DNA from 2 places in the Janibacter melonis genome. Region 2 is predicted to be linked to the other one. Evidence: riboswitches for the same ligand, from Rfam matches in the RefSeq annotation. Region 2 holds a riboswitch; the other holds the start of a gene.
The links. A riboswitch is a leader RNA that binds a small molecule or an ion and turns the genes downstream of it on or off. The one in region 2 is predicted to bind thiamine pyrophosphate.
Positions count from the first base shown of each region.

Region 1 (4,523 bases), 1.7 Mb from region 2:
CGGCGACGCAGGATGCGCAGGACCTCCTCGCCGGTCTCGCTGTCGAGCGCACCCGTCGGCTCGTCGGCGAGGACGAGGCGTCGGCCGCCGACGAGGGCACGGGCGATGGCCACCCGCTGCTGCTGACCGCCCGACATCTGGTCGGGGTAGCGGTCGGTGAGCTCCTGCAGATCGAGCATGCCCAGGGCCTCACGGGCGGCACGACGACCGGCGCGCACCCCGACCCCGTCGAGCTCGAGGGGGAGCGCGACGTTCTCGCCCGCCGTGAGCGAGGGGATGAGGTTGTAGTCCTGGAAGACGAAGCCGACGCGGCGGCGGCGCAGCTCGGCGAGCTGGCGCGGTCGCAGCTGGGCGACGTCGTGCCCCTCGATGATCACCTGTCCGCTCGTCGCCCGGTCGAGGCCGCCGGCGAGGTTGAGCAGCGTCGACTTGCCCGACCCGCTGGGGCCCATGACGGCGACGAGCTCGCCGGGCCGGATCGCGAGGTCCACCCCGCGCAGCGCGCTCACCGCGGTGTCGCCCTCGCCGTGCGTGCGGGTCACCCCGCTCAGCTGGAGGATCGCCCCCTTCGAGTCGGTGCGGGTGTCCCTGACCTGCGCCGTCGTCGTCATCGCTGCTCCCCTGCTCGTGCCGAGGCCGCCGCGGACGCGGGGGCCGTGCTGCTCGTGCCGCCGTCGGGCGGCGGCGTGGCCACCGGGCCACGCGGTCGGACCCGCTCGCGGGCGAGGCGCGACTCGACGTGGTCGAGCCAGCGCACCTCCGACTCCGCGGCGAAGATGAGGTTCTCGACGACGAGGAGCCAGGCGAGGTCGTGCCGGCCACCGCTCGTCGGACCCGACTCGTGCTGGTCGAGCGCGCTCTGCTTGAGACGGGTGAGGTCGCGCAGGTGGCGCAGGCTCGCCGTGCGCTGGGTCTGCACGAGGGTCGGCACGTCGACGCCGGGCGCGGTCACCGCGAGGGCGAGCTTGATGACGAGCTCGTCGCGGGGGCTGCTGTCGCGGACGACGGGCGTGCCCCACCAGCGCAGGACGTCGGTGCGACCCTCCTGAGTGAGGCGGTAGGTGATCCGCCCCTCCTCGTCGGGGGCGTCGGCCTGCTCGACGAGACCGTCGCGCTCGAGCCGGGCGAGGGTGGTGTAGACCTGCCCGATGTTGAGCGGCCACGTGCCGCCGGTGCGGGCCTCGAACTCCGCGCGCAGCTGCGCGCCGTACATGGGCTGCTCGTCGAGCAGTGCCAGCAGACCGAGCCGGACGGACATGAGGACCTCGCATCATCAGGGCGAATACTCGGTATGCATCGCCGGTTCGGCGAAGATATACCCGGTATGCACTCGGCGGCAAGCGGGTCGCCCGGTCGGCGCGTCCTCGCGTCCGACAGGGCCGGGTACGGCTCTCCCCCTCCGCCCGGCGGGCGAAGGGGGAGATGAGGGGCGCCTGCAGCGGCGCGGCGAGCCGGGGCTCAGGGCACGAGGAGGACCTTGCCGATGTGCTGGCTCTCCTCGAGCTCGCGGTGCGCGTCGGCGGCGCGCTCGAGCGGGTGGGTGCCCTGGATGACCGGGCGGAAGACGCCGTCCTCGATCAGGGGCCACACGTGCTCGCGGACCGCGGCGACGATGGCCGCCTTCTCCGCGGCGGGCCGGGCGCGCAGCGAGGTCGCGATGACCGCGGCCCGCTTCTTCACGAGCGACCGGAGGTCGAGCTCGGCCTTCGCGCCACCCATGAGGCCGATGTTGACGAGACGGCCGTTCGTCGCGAGAGCGTCGATGTTGCGGGCGAGGTACTTCGCGCCGATGTTGTCGAGGAGGACGTCGGCGCCGTGGCCGTCGGTCTCCTCCTTGAGCCGCTCGACGAAGTCCTCGTCCTTGTAGCTGATGAGGATGTCGGCACCGAGCTCGCGGCAGGCGTCGAGCTTGGCCTGCGAGCCGGCGGTGACGGCGACGCGGGCGCCGGCGGCCTTCGCGAGCTGGATCGCCGTCGTCCCGATGCCGGAGGAGCCCCCGTGGATGAGCAGGGTCTCGCCGGGCTGGAGGACGGCGGTCATGAAGACGTTGCTCCACACGGTGCAGACGACCTCGGGCAGACCGGCCGCGTCGACGAGCGAGACGCCCGCGGGCACCGGGAGGACCTGGGTCGCCGCGACGGCCACCGCCTCGGCGTAGCCGCCCCCGTCGAGCAGCGCGCAGACCTCGTCGCCGACGGCGAGGCCCTCGACCCCTTCGCCGATCTCCGCGACGGTGCCGCTCACCTCGAGACCGGGCAGCGGGGAGGCCCCGGGGGGCGGCGGGTAGGCGCCCTTGCGCTGGAAGAGGTCGGCCCGGTTGACCCCGGCCGCGGCCACGTCGATGACGACCTGACCAGGACCGGCCGCGGGGCGCTCGACCTCCGTGACCTGCAGGACGTCGGGCTCTCCGGGCTCAGTGATCTCGATCGCACGCATCATGGGCCCCACCCTACGGACGGGGCTCCGACGCGGGTCGCTCAGGCGCCGCCCTGCTGCATGTCCTTGGGGAGGTGGCCGGCGGAGCGCTGGTAGAGCTGCGCAGCCTTGCGGGTGGCCATCGTGCGGGCCAGGCCCATGGCCAGACCGGCGAGGGCGGCGTAGACGAGCGCCTCGCCGACGGGGCTCTCGGGGTTGCGCGGGTCGATCTCGACGTCGCGACCCGCTTTCTTCCACGCGGCGGTCACGACCTTGTTCGCGACGGTGCCCGCGGCGATGGCCAGACCGGTGCCCAGGACCTTCCAGAGTGCGTTGCCCATGACTTCCTCACCTCGACGTGCGTTGCTCACGAGCGCCCGACCTGGGCGTTCATGACTGCCCTCGGCACTCTGCCACAGCCTGGGCTATCCTCGGCCCGTACGACAGGGGAGCGCTGAGCAGCGCTGAGAGTGCGGGTAGCCGCAGACCCTCCGACCTGATCCGGTTCGCACCGGCGTAGGGAGTCACGAAGATGACCCGATCCACCCGTCCCGTCCGCCTGCTCGCGCTCGCCGCGACCAGCCTGAGCCTCGCCGCGTGCTCGTTGACCTCCGGCACCGACAGCGGGAGCGGCGGCGAGAGCTCGTCCGCCGGCTCCGGCAGCAGCACCACCGCGGCCTCGAGGTCGTGCGAGCCCGGCAGCACCCTCACCGTCCTCGCGCACGAGAGCTTCTCGCTGCCCGAGGAGGTCACAGCAGACTTCGAGGAGGAGACCGGCTGCACGGTGGAGGTCGTCACGGCCGGTGATGCCGGCCAGGTGACGAACCGCCTCGTGCTCACCAAGGGCAGTCCCGTCGCCGATGTCGTCTTCGGCATCGACAACACCTTCGCCGGGCGAGCGGTGAGCGAGGGGGTCCTCGCGCCGTACTCGCCGCAGCTGCCCCCGGGCGCCGACCAGTACGCGCTCGAGGGCGAGGGCGCCGACGTGCTCACCCCCGTCGACTTCGGCGACGTGTGCGTCAACGTCGACGACGCGTGGTTCGCCGCGAAGAAGATGGACCCGCCGAAGACCCTCGACGACCTCACCGACCCCGAGTACCGCGACCTCTTCGTCACCCCGGGTGCGTCGAGCTCGAGCCCCGGTCTCGCCTTCCTCCTCGCGACCGTCGCGGCGAAGGGCGAGGACGGCTGGCAGGACTACTGGCGCGACCTCATGGACAACGGCGCGAAGGTCACCTCGGGCTGGTCCGACGCCTACGGCGTCGACTTCACCGCCGGCGAGGGCCAGGGCGACCGCCCGGTCGTCCTGTCCTACGCGAGCTCGCCGCCCTTCACCGTGCCCGAGGGCGGGACCGAGCCGACGACCTCGGCGCTGCTCGACACGTGCTTCCGCCAGGTCGAGTACGTCGGCGTCGTCGCCGGCACCGAGCAGCCGGGCGGTGCCCAGGCGCTCGTCGACCTCATGGTCGACCCGCAGGTGCAGTCCGGCATCCCCGAGTCGATGTACATGTACCCGGTCTCGGGCGAGGTCGAGCTCCCGCGCGACTGGGCCCGGTGGGCGAAGGTCGCGCCCGAGCCCTTCGAGGTCGAGCCCGCGACGATCGAGGAGAAGCGCTCGACGTGGGTGCGCGAGTGGACGGACCTCACCTCCTGAGACGCGCGGGCTCACCGGCCGCGGCCGCGGCACTGCTCGCGCTGCTGCCGCTGGCCTTCCTCGCCGTCTTCTTCGTGCTGCCGTTGCTCGGCATGCTCGGGCGCGGCTTCGTCACCGACGGGGCGCTCGACCTCTCCGGCGTCGGTGACGTCCTCGGCCGGTCCCGCACGGCCCGGGTGCTCGCCTTCACCGCCGGCATCTCGACGCTCGCGACGGCGGTGACTCTCGCGCTCGGTGTGCCGACGGCCTACGTCCTGCACCGGCTGCGGGTCCCCGGCGCGGGCCTGCTGCGGGCGCTCGTCGTCATGCCCTTCGTCATGCCGACGGTCGTCGTGGGCGTGCTGTGGCGCGGGCTGCTCGCCTCGTCCGGCCCGCTCGGCGTCCTCGGCCTCGACGGGTCCTGGGTGGCGATCCTGCTCGCGATGGTCTTCTTCAACGTCGCCGTCGTCGTGCG
Region 1 is NZ_CP044548.2:2,851,636-2,856,158, forward strand. Features, by position in the region: gene EEW87_RS13650 (ABC transporter ATP-binding protein) at 1-611, opposite strand, end outside; gene EEW87_RS13655 (PadR family transcriptional regulator) at 608-1,258, opposite strand; gene EEW87_RS13660 (NAD(P)H-quinone oxidoreductase) at 1,459-2,436, opposite strand; gene EEW87_RS13665 (DUF4235 domain-containing protein) at 2,478-2,756, opposite strand; TPP riboswitch at 2,851-2,955, shown strand; gene EEW87_RS13670 (thiamine ABC transporter substrate-binding protein) at 2,948-4,069, shown strand; gene EEW87_RS13675 (ABC transporter permease) at 4,048-4,523, shown strand, end outside.
Region 1: linked by a shared signal. The riboswitch ahead of EEW87_RS13670 (thiamine ABC transporter substrate-binding protein) and the one ahead of thiM (hydroxyethylthiazole kinase) in region 2 are both predicted to bind thiamine pyrophosphate.

Region 2 (4,523 bases):
CCCGCGCCATGTCACGCGGGTCGTCCGAGCGCGGTGCCTCGCCCTGCGGCAGGTCCTGCGAGAGCTGGGCGAGGACCTGCTGGCGCTGCTCCGGGGTGAGCTGCGCGAAGGCCTCGGCGTGCGTCTGCTCGATGGTCTCGGGCGGGGCCGTGCGCAGGAGGTAGCGGTAGCGGGCGAGCGCCTGCTCGTCGCTCACCTGCTGCTGCCCCTGGGCCGGCGGGCCGGGAGCGTACCCCGGAGCGGGCTGGCCGTACCCCTGCTGCCCGTACCCCTGCTGGCCGTAGCCTCCCGACGCCTGCTGGTGCTGCTGCGTCTGGTCGGACCGTCCGAAGAGCTTGTCGAGGAAACCCATGGTGACTCCCGTCATCGCGTGGCGGTCGGACCGGGTCGGTCGACGACCGCCTCGTCAGTCAACCACGCGGCCACAGCGCCCAGTGGTGATGCACAGGGCCCGCTGCGTGACCGACGGAGAGCTCGTCGGCGTGGGTGAGCGCGCCGGTCAACCAGTCCTTCGCCTGTGCCACGGTCTCGGCCCACGCGTCCCCCCGCGGCCGCAGCGCGGCGATCGCCGACGACAGCGTGCACCCGGTGCCATGGGTGTGACGTGTCGGGACCCGTCGGGCCGACAGCTCGCGCACCCCGGTGCCGTCGACGAGCAGGTCGACCGACTCGTCCCCGGCGACGTGCCCGCCCTTGAGCAGCACCCGGGCCGCCCCGAGGTCGAGCAGCGCCTGCGCGTGCCGGTGCATCTCGTCGAGGTCGCGCGCCGCAGCGTGCGGGGTGAGGCCGAGCAGGACGGCCGCCTCGGCGGTGTTGGGCGTGACGAGGTCGACGACGGGCAGCAGGGCCCGCACCCCCTCGACGGCGTCCTCGTCGAGCAGCCGCGAGCCGGCCGTCGAGACCATCACCGGGTCGAGGACGACCTCGCCCAGCCCGCCCCTGCACACCAGCTCGCCCACCACGGCGACGACCTCGGCCGAGCCGAGCATCCCGATCTTCGTCGCCGCGAGCTCGACGTCGTCGACGAGGGTCTCGACCTGCTCGCGCACGAAGCCTGCCGGTACGTGATGGACCCCGGTCACCCCCTTCGTGCTCTGCGCCGTGAGCGAGGTGAGGACGGCGCAGCCGTACGCCCCGAGCGCGCCGAAGGTCTTGAGGTCGGCCTGGACCCCGGCGCCGCCGGACGGGTCCGACCCGGCGATCGTCAGGACGTTGGGCACGCTCATGCCGCACCCCCGTCGACGACGGCGCGCAGCCGCGCGGCGGCGGCCCGTGGGTCGTCGGCGGCGCAGACGGCGCTGACGACGGCGACGCCGTCGACCCCCGTGGCCATGACCTCGGCCGCCCGGTCGAGGTCGATCCCTCCGATGGCCACGCTCGGCAGCCGGCTCGCGGCGGCGAGCGCGCGCAGGCCCTCGAGCCCGACCGCCGGGTCGTGGTCGGGCTTGGTCGGGGTCGCCCACACGGGGCCGAGACCGAGGTAGTCGAGGGTGCCGGGCGGCAGCGTCGCGGCCCGCTCCACCTCCTCGACCCGCGCACACGACAGCCCGAGCGACGCATGCGGTCCGACCACCCGGCGTGCCTCGACCGCGTCGAGGTCGCCCTGGCCGATGTGGGCGCCGTCGGCGCCGATCTCGGCGACGAGGTGGGCCCGGTCGTTGATGATGAGGGGCACGCCCGCCGGCCGGGTGACGGTGAGCACGAGCCGGCCCATGGCCACGACCTCGTCGTCACCGGCGTCGGGGTCACGCAGCTGGACCACGCTCGCTCCCCCGTCGATCGCCGCGCTCACCGTGGTGAGGAGCCCGTGGCGCTGCGTCATCACCGGGTCGGTGACGAGGTAGAGGCCGAGGTCGAGCACCGGGCGGGTCAGCACAGCCCCACCCGCTCCTCGAGCTGATCGGGCGTGAGGGCCGCGAGCTCGTCGAGCAGCCCGACGGCGAAGGAGCCCGGCCCGCGCGCGGTCTGCACCGCGGTGTCGGCGGCGAGGGTGAGCGCGGCCGTCGCGGTCGCCGCGGCGACGAGCGGGTCAGATGTCGCCGCGCAGCACGCCGCGACGAGGGCGCCGAGCGCGCACCCGACACCGGTGACCCGTGTCATCAGCGGGTCGCCGTGGGCGAGCCGCACCGTGCGCTCGCCGTCGGTGAGGTGGTCGACCGCGCCGCTCACGGCGACGACGCAGCGGTGCCGGCGGGCGATCGCGCCGGCGCCGTCCTGGACGGCCTGGGACGCGGTGTCGTCGGTGGAATCGACTCCCCGGCCGCCGCTGCCGCCGCCGAGCGCGAGGACCTCCGAGGCGTTGCCCCGGATGACGGCGGGCGAGCCGAGCGCGAGCAGCTCGTGCGCCAGCCCCGTGCGCCAAGTGAGCCCGCCGACGGCGACGGGGTCGAGGACCCAGGGGGTCCCGGACGACAGGGCGGCGGACACCCCTTCGCGTGCGCCCGCGGCCGTGTCGTCGTACGGGGTCCCGAGGTTGACGAGGACCGCTCCGGCGACGGCGGCGAGCTGGCCCGCCTCGTGCGGGTTGTCGACCATGGCCGGCGACGCTCCCGCGGCGAGCAGGACGTTCGCGGTGAAGGGTGCGACGACGATGTTGGTCAGGCACTGGGTCAGCGGTGACTCCGCGCGCAGGCGCGACCAGCAGTCGGCGAGGTCGTGCGCGCTCGGCGCGGTGGTGGGCAGGGCGACGCTCATGGGTGACGTCCCTTCGCTAGTACGAGCTAGATCAGGTTCCACGGGTGTGCTCTCAGCCGCTCGAAGGCGGCACCCCGCGTCAGCGACGACCATAGCGAAGGGGGTGGGGTCGCCGGGCGGGGCGGCTCTGCCGGGCTGCGCGTCGGCGCGGTCCGCACGATGATGGGTGCGTCGACCCGACCGACCACGCCTGGAGGCACCGATGACGCATCCTCTCGACCGGACCCGGAGCGCGCCCTCGGCGCTGGCGGCCGGCAGCGCCGTGGCACCGATCGTCGTCGGGGGCCTGCTGCTCGTGCTCGCCGTCATCTGGTGGGCCTACGCCCAGGTTGCCGTCGACGAGATGACCACGACCGCCTCGCAGCTCGTCGTCCCCGGGATCCTCGCTCTCGCCGGGGCCGCAGGTCTCGTCTACGGGTTGCTCGTCCTCGCCGCGAAGGTGCAGGAGAGCCACGCCCTGCTGCTCCAGGCGGCCCGGGCGAGGGACGCGGAGGTGGACCGCGCCGGGGCGTAGGGCGGTGGTCTCGAGGCTCGGGCGCAGAGCGCCCGTCGCACCTCGACCATCGAAGGGGTGGTGGTCTCGACCGGCGAAGGGCCGCGGCCTACGGCTCGAGGCCGACCATCGCGGCGGACTCGTCCCAGAGGCGGGCGGCCACCCCTTCGTCCGAGGCCACCCGGGAGGTGCGCGAGACGCGACGGTCGTCGAAGTACTGACCCACCGGCCAGTCGGTGCCCGGCTCGCCCTCGGCGAGCCAGACGAGCTGGTCGGCGCCCTTCGCCGGGGAGGTCATGAGGACCTTCGACAGGGGCGTGCGGTAGAGGGCGCGCATGACGACGGAGGACTCGCTGGCGAAGTTCGTGCCGACGATGCCGGGGTGGAAGGCCGCGGCGGAGATGCCGTCACCGCCGTGCCGTCGCTGCAGCTCGCGGGTGAAGAGGATGTTCGCGAGCTTGGCGTTGCCGTAGGCGCGGCGCTCGGAGTACCCGTGCTCGAGCTGGAGGTCGTCGGGGTCGTAGCGCGCCATGACCCGTGACGCCAGGCTCGAGGTCTGCGCGACGCTCGCCCGGCTCGCGGTGAGGGTCGGCAGGAGCAGCCGCGTCAGCAGGTACCCGGCGAGGTGGTTGACCTGGAAGGTCGCCTCGAAGCCGTCCTCGGTCAGCCGCCGGCTGCCGAGGACTCCCCCGGCGTTGTTCGCGAGGACGTCGATCCGCGGGTACTGCGCGCCGAGCGCGTCGGCGAGCGCCCGCACCTCGGTGAGGCGGGCGAAGTCGGCGACGAAGGGGGTGCCCCCCACCTCCGCGGCGACCGCCTCGGTCTTCTCCCGGGAGCGCCCGACGACGGCGACCTCGTGGCCGTGCTCGGCGAGCTCGCGCGCGGCGGCGGCGCCGATGCCGTCGCTCGCACCGGTGATGACGACGGTCTTGCGGTCCATCCAGGTCTCCTCGAGGTGGGGTGCCACCAGTGTGCGGGAGGGTCGCCGGGCGACGCCCCGTGGCCGCGGCCCACGCTCAGGCCGGGTCGTCGGGCATCTGCAGGTGCAGCAGCTCCACCGCGTCGCTCGTCAGCCGCGCCGTCGTCTCCAGCAGCTCACCAGGCGACGTCGAGCGCAGCAGCGTCAGCTGGTCGAGGGCACCCAGGGGCGAGAGCCAGGCCAGCTGCCAGCTCCGGGCGACAGGGTCGTCCGCCAGCTCGACGTCGGCCGGCCAGACCTGCGAGCGGTGCTCGCTCATCACCGCCAGGGCCCTCCTGACGACGCGCTCGGTGTCGGCGAGCCTCTCGTGGTCCTCGCCGGACCACGTGAGGTCCGGCAGGCGACGCACCTCGGCCC
Region 2 is NZ_CP044548.2:1,104,535-1,109,057, forward strand. Features, by position in the region: gene EEW87_RS05270 (hypothetical protein) at 1-352, opposite strand, end outside; gene thiD (bifunctional hydroxymethylpyrimidine kinase/phosphomethylpyrimidine kinase) at 411-1,226, opposite strand; gene thiE (thiamine phosphate synthase) at 1,223-1,876, opposite strand; gene thiM (hydroxyethylthiazole kinase) at 1,870-2,694, opposite strand; TPP riboswitch at 2,686-2,781, opposite strand; gene EEW87_RS05290 (hypothetical protein) at 2,897-3,208, shown strand; gene EEW87_RS05295 (SDR family NAD(P)-dependent oxidoreductase) at 3,297-4,127, opposite strand; gene EEW87_RS05300 (LON peptidase substrate-binding domain-containing protein) at 4,204-4,523, opposite strand, start outside.